Regions from separate parts of the Roseburia sp. OM03-7AC genome, predicted to be linked through region 2. Evidence: predicted binding sites of a transcription regulator. Region 2 holds the regulator's gene; the other holds the start of a gene.
What was found. The regulator HrcA, encoded in region 2, represses chaperone genes, less so after heat shock. The targets are predictions, from matches to a motif close to TGTTAGCACTCNNNNNNNNNGAGTGCTAACA.
Positions count from the first base shown of each region.

Region 1: clpB (ATP-dependent chaperone ClpB) is a predicted target of HrcA. The motif match lies at 4,304-4,334, and genes of this name have one in related genera.

Region 1 covers NZ_QTZJ01000001.1:1,211,043-1,216,868, forward strand. The annotation lists gene DXB39_RS05835 (replication-associated recombination protein A) at 1-635, opposite strand, end outside; gene DXB39_RS05840 (polysaccharide deacetylase family protein) at 859-1,554, opposite strand; gene clpB (ATP-dependent chaperone ClpB) at 1,632-4,226, opposite strand; gene DXB39_RS05850 (spermidine synthase) at 4,374-5,826, opposite strand, start outside.
Region 2 covers NZ_QTZJ01000001.1:739,713-745,538, forward strand. The annotation lists gene dnaK (molecular chaperone DnaK) at 1-136, opposite strand, end outside; gene grpE (nucleotide exchange factor GrpE) at 155-808, opposite strand; gene hrcA (heat-inducible transcriptional repressor HrcA) at 829-1,872, opposite strand; gene hemW (radical SAM family heme chaperone HemW) at 2,079-3,266, opposite strand; gene lepA (translation elongation factor 4) at 3,284-5,095, opposite strand; gene DXB39_RS03675 (GDSL-type esterase/lipase family protein) at 5,100-5,826, opposite strand, start outside.

The DNA.
Region 1 (5,826 bases), 470 kb from region 2:
CTTGCATCTCCATTGGCAACATCTGCCATGAATTCCAGTGCATCCTCATCGATGACTGCCTGATATGCACCCATTCCTTTTTCCTTATCAGTAACTGCCCGCACCAAAAGCTTCTTAATATCTTCTTTTTCCAGTGCATGCAGTTCAAAAATAATGGAACGGGATAGTAAAGCTCCATTGACTTCAAAATATGGATTTTCCGTTGTGGCACCAATCAGGATAATCGTTCCGTCTTCTACAAAAGGCAGAAGGTAGTCCTGCTGTCCTTTATTAAAACGATGAATCTCGTCGATGAAAAGAATCGTTTTCTTTCCATACATTCCCTGATTGTTCTTTGCCTGCTGCACCACTTCCTCCATGTCCTTCTTTCCTGCAGATGTAGCATTCATCTGAAGGAATTCAGCACTGGTGGTATTGGCAATCACTTTTGCCAGCGTGGTCTTTCCGGTTCCCGGCGGTCCATAGAAAAGAATAGAACTTAACTTATCTGCTTTAATGGCACGATATAACAGCTTGTCCTTTCCGATAATATGTTCCTGCCCGACTACTTCGTCTAAGGTCGTGGGACGAAGTCTTGCCGCAAGGGGAGACTCTTTTTCCATATTCTGTTCCCGCATGTAATCAAATAAATCCATTTTTGCTCCTTGCATAATTTCAAAACGAATCTTGCATTTTTACTCTTATTTTTCTTCATTTTTATACTTTTTTGGTTTCAAAATGACATTTGAGCTTTAAAATAATTCATTTCATCCTAAGATACCATACCTTAATTTTTGCCTTTTGACAAGTCTATTCTGGTATTTTTTCTCGATTTTCCAGTGAAAACACACAAAAAATCCATTGAAACATTCTTTTTTCTCAAGGTAACTCAAATATCAGCTTATCTACCGTTACAAATTCATAACCCTGTGCCTGCAGCCGGTCAATAATCTCAAAGGCTGCCAGCATACTGCTGTCATAACCGTCATGTAATAAAATAATATCACCATCTTTGACATCCGTCATTACTTTATTGACGACTTTTTCCTTATTCTGCACCTCCCAGTCCCTTGGGTCTACATCCCAGAGCACCTCTATCATATTCATCTGACAGTCCAAATTCTTCTGGGTGCTTCCGAAAGGAGAACGCAAAAACTGCGGATATTCCCCGGTAATCTGATAAATGGCATCATTGGTCTTTCGAATCTGCTCACAGGCATCTTTCTTCGATAAGATGCCAAGGTTCACATGGGTATAGGAATGATTTCCTATGATATGCCCATCATCCTGAATTTTCTTTATCAAATCCGGATATGCCTCTGCTTTCTCTCCGATTACAAAAAAGGTTGCTTTGACATTGCGCTCCTTCAGCCCTTCCAGTAAATCTTTCGTACATTCCGGGCTTGGTCCATCGTCAAATGTCAATGCAACCTCTTTTATTCCACTTGTTTTCTTTATATTCATGCTCTCTGCATTTACCAGATGATTGACACGGATCCGACAGGCTCCGGCGGCAATTACCAATACCGCCAGTGCCAGATTCATCCATATCAATGCTTTTCGGATTCGACTCATTTTACACCGTTACTTTTCTGCTCTCCTGACAATATATGCAGCAACTGCATTTCTTATTATGTCAGGCTTGAACCATTTCAGGCGGTCGCCGGTTTTGCGCTGGCAGTCAGTTCTCCATCGGTAAGGTCGATAAGAATGGTATCTCCCTCTCTGACTTTATCTGCAAGAATCAATTTTGCAGCCAATGTCTCCACATATTTCTGCAGGAAACGTTTCAGTGGTCTTGCACCATATACCGGGTCATAACCTTTCTCGGTAATATAATCCTCGGCAGCCTTGGTCAGCTCCACTTTCAGTTCACGGTCTGCAAGACGTTTATTCAGATCTTCCATCAGTAACTTGATAATGTTGCCGATGTTGTCTTTGGTCAGCGGCTTGAACATAATAATTTCATCCAGACGGTTTAAAAATTCCGGCCGGAAGTTACCCTTCAGTTCTTCCATGACAGCTTCTTCTGCTTCCGGACGAATCTCGCCATTTTCGTCAATGCCCTCCAACAGATGCATGGAGCCTAAGTTAGAAGTCATGATAATAATGGTATTCTTAAAGTCTACGGTACGTCCCTGGGAATCGGTAATTCGTCCGTCATCCAGTACCTGAAGCAGTACATTAAAGACATCCGGATGTGCTTTTTCCACCTCATCAAAGAGGACTACGGAATACGGTTTCCGGCGGACTGCCTCCGTCAGCTGACCACCTTCATCATAGCCTACATATCCAGGAGGTGCTCCAATCAGACGGGAGACGGAATATTTCTCCATATACTCGCTCATATCGAGACGGACCATATTGGATTCATCATCGAAAAGGCAGCTTGCTAATGCTTTGGCAAGCTCTGTCTTACCTACACCGGTTGGTCCTAAGAACAGGAAAGAACCGATTGGCTTGCTCGGGTCTTTGATTCCGGCTTTGGAACGGATGATTGCTTCTGTTACCTTGGTAACGCCCTCGTCCTGTCCAATGACACGTTTATGCAGTTCTTCATCAAGGTGCAGTGTCTTATTTCGTTCGCTCTCAGTCAGTTTTGCTACCGGGATTCCGGTCCAGCGGGAGATAATCTTTGCGATTTCTTCTTCGCTGACACTTTCATGTACCAGTGATAAATCTTCACCTTTGACTTTTTCTTCTTCAATTTCCAACTGCTGCTGTAACTGCGGCAGCTTACCATATTTTAATTCTGCCGCTTTATTTAAATCATAGCTCTGCTCTGCCTGCTGGATTTCATTTTTCAGGCTTTCCAAATCCTCACGCAGCTTCTGGACTTTCTCTACGGATTTCTTTTCATTGTCCCACTGTGCCTTCTTATTCTGGAACTCACTCCGAAGCTCTGCTAACTCTTTCTGTAAGTCTGCCAGACGCTCCTGGCTCAGACGGTCATCCTCTTTTTTCAATGCAGTCTCTTCAATCTCTAACTGCATGACACGACGGTTCAGTTCGTCTAACTCGGTCGGCATGGAATCAAGCTCTGTCTTAATCAGTGCACAGGCTTCATCCACCAGGTCAATTGCCTTATCCGGTAAGAACCGGTCTGAGATATAACGGTTCGAAAGCACTGCTGCGGAAACCAGTGCACTGTCGGTAATCTTTACTCCATGGAATACTTCATACCTCTCCTTTAATCCACGCAGGATAGAAATAGTATCTTCTACCGTTGGTTCGTCTACCATAACCGGCTGGAATCTTCGTTCCAATGCGGCATCCTTTTCAATGTATTCCCGGTACTCATCCAATGTGGTAGCACCGATACAATGCAGTTCTCCACGGGCAAGCATTGGTTTTAAAAGCTGTCCGGCATCCATGGCTCCATCGGTTTTTCCTGCACCAACAATGGTATGCAGCTCATCGATAAAGAGGATAATCTGTCCTTCGGATTTCTTTACTTCATCCAATACTGCTTTCAGACGTTCCTCAAATTCACCACGGTATTTTGCTCCGGCTACCAATGCACCCATATCCAGTGCAAAGAGCTTCTTATCCTTTAATCCTTCCGGAACATCACCACGTACAATCCGTTGTGCCAGTCCCTCTACAACTGCGGTTTTACCTACACCGGGTTCGCCAATCAGTACCGGATTGTTTTTCGTCTTACGGGACAAAATACGCACTACATTCCGGATTTCTGCATCTCGTCCGATGACCGGATCCAGCTTCTGGTCTCTCGCCCTCTCTACCATATCATAACCATATTTATTTAAGGTATCATAAGTAGCTTCCGGATTATCGGAGGTCACACGCTGGTTGCCACGCACCGTAGACAGTGCCTGCAGGAAACGGTCTCTTGTAATACCATATTCCTTAAAAATTTCCTTTAATGCAGGGTTCGGATATCTTAATAAGGATAAAAACAGATGCTCTACAGAAACATAATCATCTCCCATCTGCTTTGCCTCATCCTCTGCACTAATCAATACCTTATTCAATGCCTGGCCGACATAAACCTGGCCGCCGGACACCTTGGTTCTTGCTTCCAGATGGCGGATTGCATTGTCTACAAAATGCTCCTTCTGGATTTCCATTTTCTCGATCAGTTTTAAAATCAGTCCATCTTCCTGCTGCAGTAATGCCACTAAAAGATGTTCCTGCTCGATTTCCTGATTGCCATATTCATATGCTAATTTTTCGCAATCCTGGATTGCTTCCATTGACTTCTGTGTAAATTTCTGAATGTTCATATCTTTCACCTCATTTCCCACTGTGCTATGAACGAATTCCTGTTATTTCTGTTTCCAAGCATAAATATAGCACGCATTATTAGCACTGTCAAGAGGTGAGTGCTAAAATTTTCAGACAATTTTTGTTAATTACTATTTTTCTTATATTTAAAAGGAATTCAGCAGTCCTTTCAGCCCTTCCTCTTTATAAACTCCCTTATAATATGCAACTTCATCTTTTATCATCTCATCAATCACCTGCATTCCAAGAAGTTCCACCGGTGCCTTATCATCTGTAAGAATATAATCGCCCTTTTCATAGGAAACGGTATCTGCCAATACCTCTGTCATCATTCCCTTTAACTCCTGATTTTCAAGCTTGGAAATGTTGTTAGAAAGATTCTTTAAAATTTCTCCATTGTCGGATGCAAACAGTTCCCGGTTTGTAGAGCCTGCCACATCCACAGTATATTCTGTTCCAAATACACTTCCTATGGTGTCGGAAAGATACTGGTTAATATTTCCTTCTTTCTGCCCACGCATGTTCATATTCACCACCATTACGCCATTTTTATTTAAATGCTCTTTTACCAGCGTAAAAAATTCAACGGAAGACATCTGAAACGGAATCGTAATATCCTGATAAGCATCTACCATAATGACATCGTATTTCTTATCGGATGCATTTAAAAATGCTCTTCCATCATAAGTCGTTACCGGCACATCCTCCGAAAGTGAAAAATACTGTCTGGAAAGCTTTGTAATCTTCTCATCAATTTCAACACCTTCCACATTCATATCTCCAAAATATTTCCGGCACTGGGTTGCATAAGTACCGGTTCCCATTCCAAGAATCAGCACATCCATGTCTGATATTTCTTTGTCTTTTAACATAAGCGGTGCCGCCATGGCATAATCATAATACATGCCGGTCAGTTCATCCTGCTTCATATACACAGACTGCACACCGAATAACACATTGGTGGATAAGGACACCTTGTCCTGATTTTCGTATACCTGAAGATAGTTATATACGGATTCCCCCTCATAGGTCAGATTATTTTCCCAGAATGCAAATGAGTCGGAATATCCAAACCCGCAGCACAGTGCAAATATCAGAATAGATGCAACTATTTTCTTCTTTCCGGTATGCGCATTGATAAAATATACGATGGATAATGCCAGTAAAATTCCCGCAAAGATAAGAAATGTAACGGATGTTCCTACTGCCGGAATTGTCACAAAGGTTGGGATAAAGGTTCCAATGATGCTTCCGATGGTGTTAAATGCCCCTAAGGTACCTACTGTCTTTCCGTTGTCATCTAAATTATCAACAGAATATTTTACCAGGGATGGTGTTACCGTTCCCAACAGAAACAGCGGAAATACGAAAATTACCATGCAGGCTGCAAAAGCTGCAATAATCAGGAAATTATTATTTACCGCAAAGATTAAAAGGGCTGATATTCCTATGATAATATATTTTCCCACTACCGGAATTAATGCAATCCAGATTGCGGCAATGATAATTCTTCCATACAGTTTATCCGGGTTCGGTGATTTGTCTGCCGTCCTTCCGCCATAAATATTTCCCAATGCCATGGCAATCATAATGGTTCCG
Region 2 (5,826 bases):
CTGTTTTTGTAAATGCTACGATAGATGGTGTTGTTCTTGCACCTTCCTGGTTTGCTATAACGGTAGGTTTTCCACCTTCCATAACTGCCACACAACTGTTTGTTGTTCCTAAATCAATACCAATAATTTTACTCATGTTCTTATCCTCCTATGCTTAATTCGCTACTTTTACCATGCTATGTCTGATTACATTTTCTTTGTACTTGTAACCTTTCTGTAACTCCTCGGCTACTACATTCTCACCGAGTTCTTCATCTTCCACATGCATTACTGCATTATGGAGATTCGGGTCAAACTCCTGACCGGCTGCTTCAATCGGTGTTACACCAACCTCTGTCAGCACTGTCATCATCTGCTTATAAATCTTATCCATACCTTCTACGAAGCCATTGTTTTTGTCTTCTTCCGGTACAGCTGCAAGCCCTCTTTCAAAATTGTCGATAACTGGAAGGATTTTCTCTAAGATTGCGCTGGCTCCCATGTCATACATCTGGCTCTTTTCCTTTTCCGTTCTCTTACGGAAGTTTTCAAATTCTGCCATCTGACGTTTCAGCCGGTCGGTTAAATCTTCAATCTGTTCGTCCTTCTTATCTTTCTTGTCTTTCTTTTTAAAGATACCTTTCTTTTTCTCCTCATCTTCTTTCTCTATTTCTTCCGGTTCAGATTCGGTATCTTCCGTTTTTTCTTCTGCCTCAACTTCTTTTTCTTCTGAGGCGGTATTCTGTGCTTCTTCCTGCTTTTTTGCATCCTCTGCTTCTAAGTCTTCTAATACTTCCTCAAGCACTTCTTCTTTCTTTTCTTCTGCCACTTCCTTACCACCTTTCTATGCTATTCTTTCTTCGGCTTATCAAATATGCCTTCTAGTTGTGATTTCAAATTTTTCAGATTATCCATGACGTTCTCATAATCCATACGCTTTGGTCCGATAATTCCTATCGTTCCCTTCACGCCTTTACCAAGTTCATAGGTAGCTGTTACCACACTGCAGTCCTTCATGGTCTGAATTGGAGATTCATCTCCTATATAAACCTGTATGCCGTTCTCCTCATTGCTGAGGTTATCCGTCACCAGACTTACTAACTGTTTCTTCTCTTCTAACGCATCTAAAAGCTCTCCTGCTTTCTGCGAATCCGATAACTCCGGATATTTTAAGATATTCGTTGCACCGCTGGTATATATCTCCAAATCCTCGTCTTCGCTGATTGCTTCTGCTACTGCATCCAATACATCACTGATGACTTTGGAATGGATACCGGCTTTCTCTTTCAACACTGCTATGGTGCCCAGATTAATCTGATCTAATGACAATCCATTTAAATGTGTATTCAAAAGCATGTTAAGTTTTAACATATGCTCATTATCTATCGGCTCTTCTATCGGAATCATCTTATTTTTCACAAGATTGCCTTCCAATACGACAACTGCCAGAATATGTTCATCATCCACATTGGATAACTGGATGAACTTCAGGCTGTTGTGGTGATACTGCGGTGCTGTTATCATGGTGGTGTAATTCGTATTGTTCGCCAACAGCTTTGCCACCTGCTGCAATACCTGTTCCATCTTCTCCGTATGTTCAATTACGAACTCTTTCATATCGGATACTTCTTTGTCCTTCTCTGCAATCAGATTATCTACATAGAAGCGATATCCCTTATCGGATGGAATTCTTCCTGCCGATGTATGTGGCTGCAAAATATATCCCATCTCTTCCAAGTCCGACATCTCATTCCGGATTGTTGCGGAACTTAAGTTCAAATCCGTATACTTGGAAATGGTTCTTGAACCAACCGGCTCACCTGTTTCCAGATAGTTGCGAATGATTGCATTTAAGATTTTTGTTTTTCTTTCATCTAATTCGTTCTCGTTCATTCACGTTCTCCTGAAAATGAAACTTTTATAGGTATTTGAAAAAGCTTTTTGTACTGCTTTTTCTTAGTTGTTAGCACTCAACTTGAAAGAGTGCTAATTTCTATGTACTTAAGATAGCACCATTCGTTTTTTTTGTCAACAGAATTTTATAATTTTATATTTTCTTTAGATTTGTTCTGATTCAATGCGGTTCAACACCGCACTACTTAATCCAGTAAAAACTGGGCGAGTACATAGTTGCTGATGTCCATGCCATGGTCGCTGAGCTTTATTACACCGGCTTTTTTCTCGATTAAGTCCTCTTCCTGAAGCTGGTTTAAGACTTCGCCATATACTGCTTCTATTTCCACGCCAAAAGTCTCTTTGAATTCTGTTCTTGTAACTCCCTTTAACATACGCAGGCCTAAAAACATGAATTCTTCCATCTGGGCATGGCGGCTGATTGCATCTGCACTCTCATGGAGATTCAATGCCGGTACTCCATCTATTTCCTTCGCCGAAATATTACCACATGCTTTGATATACGCTTCAATCTCTCTTATATTACTGTAGCGTACTTCTCCAATCAGGGACGCTGCCCCAAGTCCTACCCCAAGATACGGCACCCGCTTCCAGTATCCGATATTATGCCTTGCCTCTTTCCCCGGCTTTGCATAATTGGATACTTCATAATGCTCATAACCTGCCTCTGCAAGAATCTCCTGAGTCTTTTTATAAATCTCATACTCTGTCTCTTCAGATGGCAGATGCTCTGTCGGCTTTCCGGCTTCCCGGAGCACTGCCTCGAATTTGTATTTTTCATAAAATGGTGTTCCCTTTTCGATAATCAGGGAATAGGCTGAAATATGCTCCGGTTTTAATGCTATGACACGCTTTAAGCTGGTAACAAATTTCTCCGTACTCTGATAAGGCAGGGCACTCATCAAATCAACATTGATATTTTCAAATCCACATCTTCTGGCACATTCATAATTCTCCAAGAACTGCCGGTAAGTATGGATTCTTCCTAATATCTTTAATTCATCATCAAAGGCAGACTGTAACCCTATGCTGAGACGGTTAATGCCTGCTTCTTTATAAGTAAGAAGTTTTTCCTCATTTAAAGTTCCGGGATTACATTCTATGGTAATCTCTGCATCTGCTTCCACCTCAAAGCTTACCTGAATCTGTTTTAAAAGAAGTGCGATATATTCCGGTGCTAAAAGAGACGGTGTTCCGCCCCCTATATATATAGTAGAAAGAGCCGGACGTCCCATTATCTGTCCGTAATATCTGATTTCATGCAAAAGAGCACCCACGTAGCGGTTTTGTAGCCGCTCGTCCGCAGGTGCTGATAAGAAATCACAATATTCACATTTTCTTACACAAAAAGGAATATGCACATAAAGTTCCATCTATGTTCTCCTGTCATCTATTTCTCATCTAACTTCAGTACACTCATAAATGCTTCCTGTGGAATCTCTACATTTCCCACCTGACGCATACGTTTCTTACCTTCCTTCTGTTTCTCTAACAGTTTACGCTTACGGCTGATGTCACCGCCGTAACATTTTGCCAGCACATCTTTTCGCATTGCTTTTACTGTCTCACGGGCAATTACCTTGCTTCCAACGGCTGCCTGAATCGGGATTTCAAATAAATGTCTCGGAATCTCTTCCTTTAACTTCTCACACATCTTTCTTCCACGCTCATAGGCGGTATCCTTAAATACAATAAAGGAAAGAGCATCCACTTCTTCTTTATTAATAAGAATATCCAGCTTCACAAGCTCTGACTGCTCATAACCCTTCATCTCATAATCAAAGGACGCATATCCTTTAGAACGGGATTTCAATGCATCAAAGAAATCATAAATAATTTCATTTAACGGAAGGTCATATTTAATAACTGCACGGGTCTGCTCAATATATTCCATACTCTTATAGATACCACGGCGTTCCTGGCACAAATCCATAATGGCACCTACATATTCGGATGTCACCATAATTTCTGCTGCAACCATCGGCTCTTCCATATATTCGATTTCGGATGGATCCGGAAGATTGGATGGGTTTGTCAATTCTATCATGGTACCATCCGTCTTATGTACCCGGTATACAACGCCTGGTGCTGTCGTTACTAAATCAAGATTAAATTCTCTCTCTAACCGCTCCTGAATTACCTCCAAATGAAGCAGTCCCAAGAAACCACAGCGGAAACCAAAGCCCAATGCAATGGAAGTCTCCGGTTCAAACTGTAAGGCTGCATCATTTAACTGTAATTTTTCCAAAGCGTCACGAAGATCCGGATATTTGGCTCCATCTGTTGGATATAATCCACAGTATACCATCGGATTAACTTTCTTATATCCCGGCAATGGTGCATCACAAGGACGCTTTGCTTCTGTTATGGTATCACCCACACGGGTTTCTTTCACATTCTTAAGGCTGGCAGTAATATAACCTACCATTCCGGCTTCTAACTCATCACATGGAATGAACTGTCCGGCTCCGAAATATCCTACTTCTACTACATCTGCTTCTGCTCCGGTTGCCATCATGCGGATGGTTGTCCCCGGTTTTACGGAACCTTCCCGGATTCTGCAGAATACAATAACACCTTTATAAGCATCATACACAGAATCAAAAATCAACGCCTGAAGGGGCGCTTTGGCGTCCCCTTTTGGTGCCGGTAATTTATGCACAATCTGCTCTAATACTTCTTCCACATTCAACCCTGTTTTGGCAGAAATCCGTGGTGCATCCTGTGCCTCAATTCCAATCACATCTTCAATTTCTTCTACTACTTCTTCCGGCCTTGCACTCGGCAGATCAATTTTATTAATGACTGGAATCACTTCCAGATCATGGTCTAATGCCAGATATACATTGGCAAGGGTCTGTGCCTCAATCCCCTGTGCCGCATCTACTACCAGCACAGCACCGTCACAGGCAGCAAGACTTCTTGATACTTCATAGGTAAAGTCCACATGTCCCGGTGTATCAATCAGATTGAAAATATATTCTTCTCCATCTTTGGCATGATATATAATACGGACTGCCTGGGACTTAATGGTAATTCCACGTTCCCGCTCCAAATCCATATTATCTAAAACCTGTGCCTGCATTTCGCGGCTAGTCAGAAGTCCTGTCATTTCGATAATACGGTCTGCAAGGGTTGATTTACCGTGGTCAATATGGGCAATGATACAAAAATTACGAATCTTACTCTGGTCGATTGACATATATTTACTCCTTCTTTATTCCATGTTTCAAAAGGAAATCCGTCCACAGGGAATAATATTTTCCCAGCAGGTGAATCTCATCATAAGTATATTCCGGATTCAGATTTCCTGTTTCGTCAGTCACTACTTCATTTACATCAATATAAAATATATCGTGATTATTTGCAAGCATTGCAATTCTGTCATTCCGTTCTTTGATTGCCGGATTGTTAAAAATCGGGTCGGTCTCTGACTTTTCCTGTTTTACATACATAATGCCCTGTAAGAAAATCAGTGCATCCGGCTGTAATTCCCGGATATGATTGACAGCTTCTTCATATGCTTTCATAAAGCTGTCTACTGTACCGGTTCCCATTTCGTTGATTCCAATCATCAGATAGACTTTACCAAACTGATGCTCGCTTAATGCTTCTTCAACGGTAATCTTCGCGCCGTTTTCCTCGACAATCGGCGTATCAAACATATCATAGACCGTAAGTCCGATACTGGCATAATAAGTTGCATTATCCCAGCCGCCATAATCCCTTAATCCAACGGTTCTGGAATCTCCGATAAATACTGCATCATCAAAATAATCCTGGGTTACATCGGTAAAAGTATAAGTCTTATCCTCTTCTGCCTCCGTATCTGCAACTGCTTCTGCTGCTTCTTCCGTTGCCGGCTCCTCTTTGTCAGCATATACGCTTTCCAAATCCTCCTCCGGTTCTGCCTTATCCCATGGCAGAACGCCC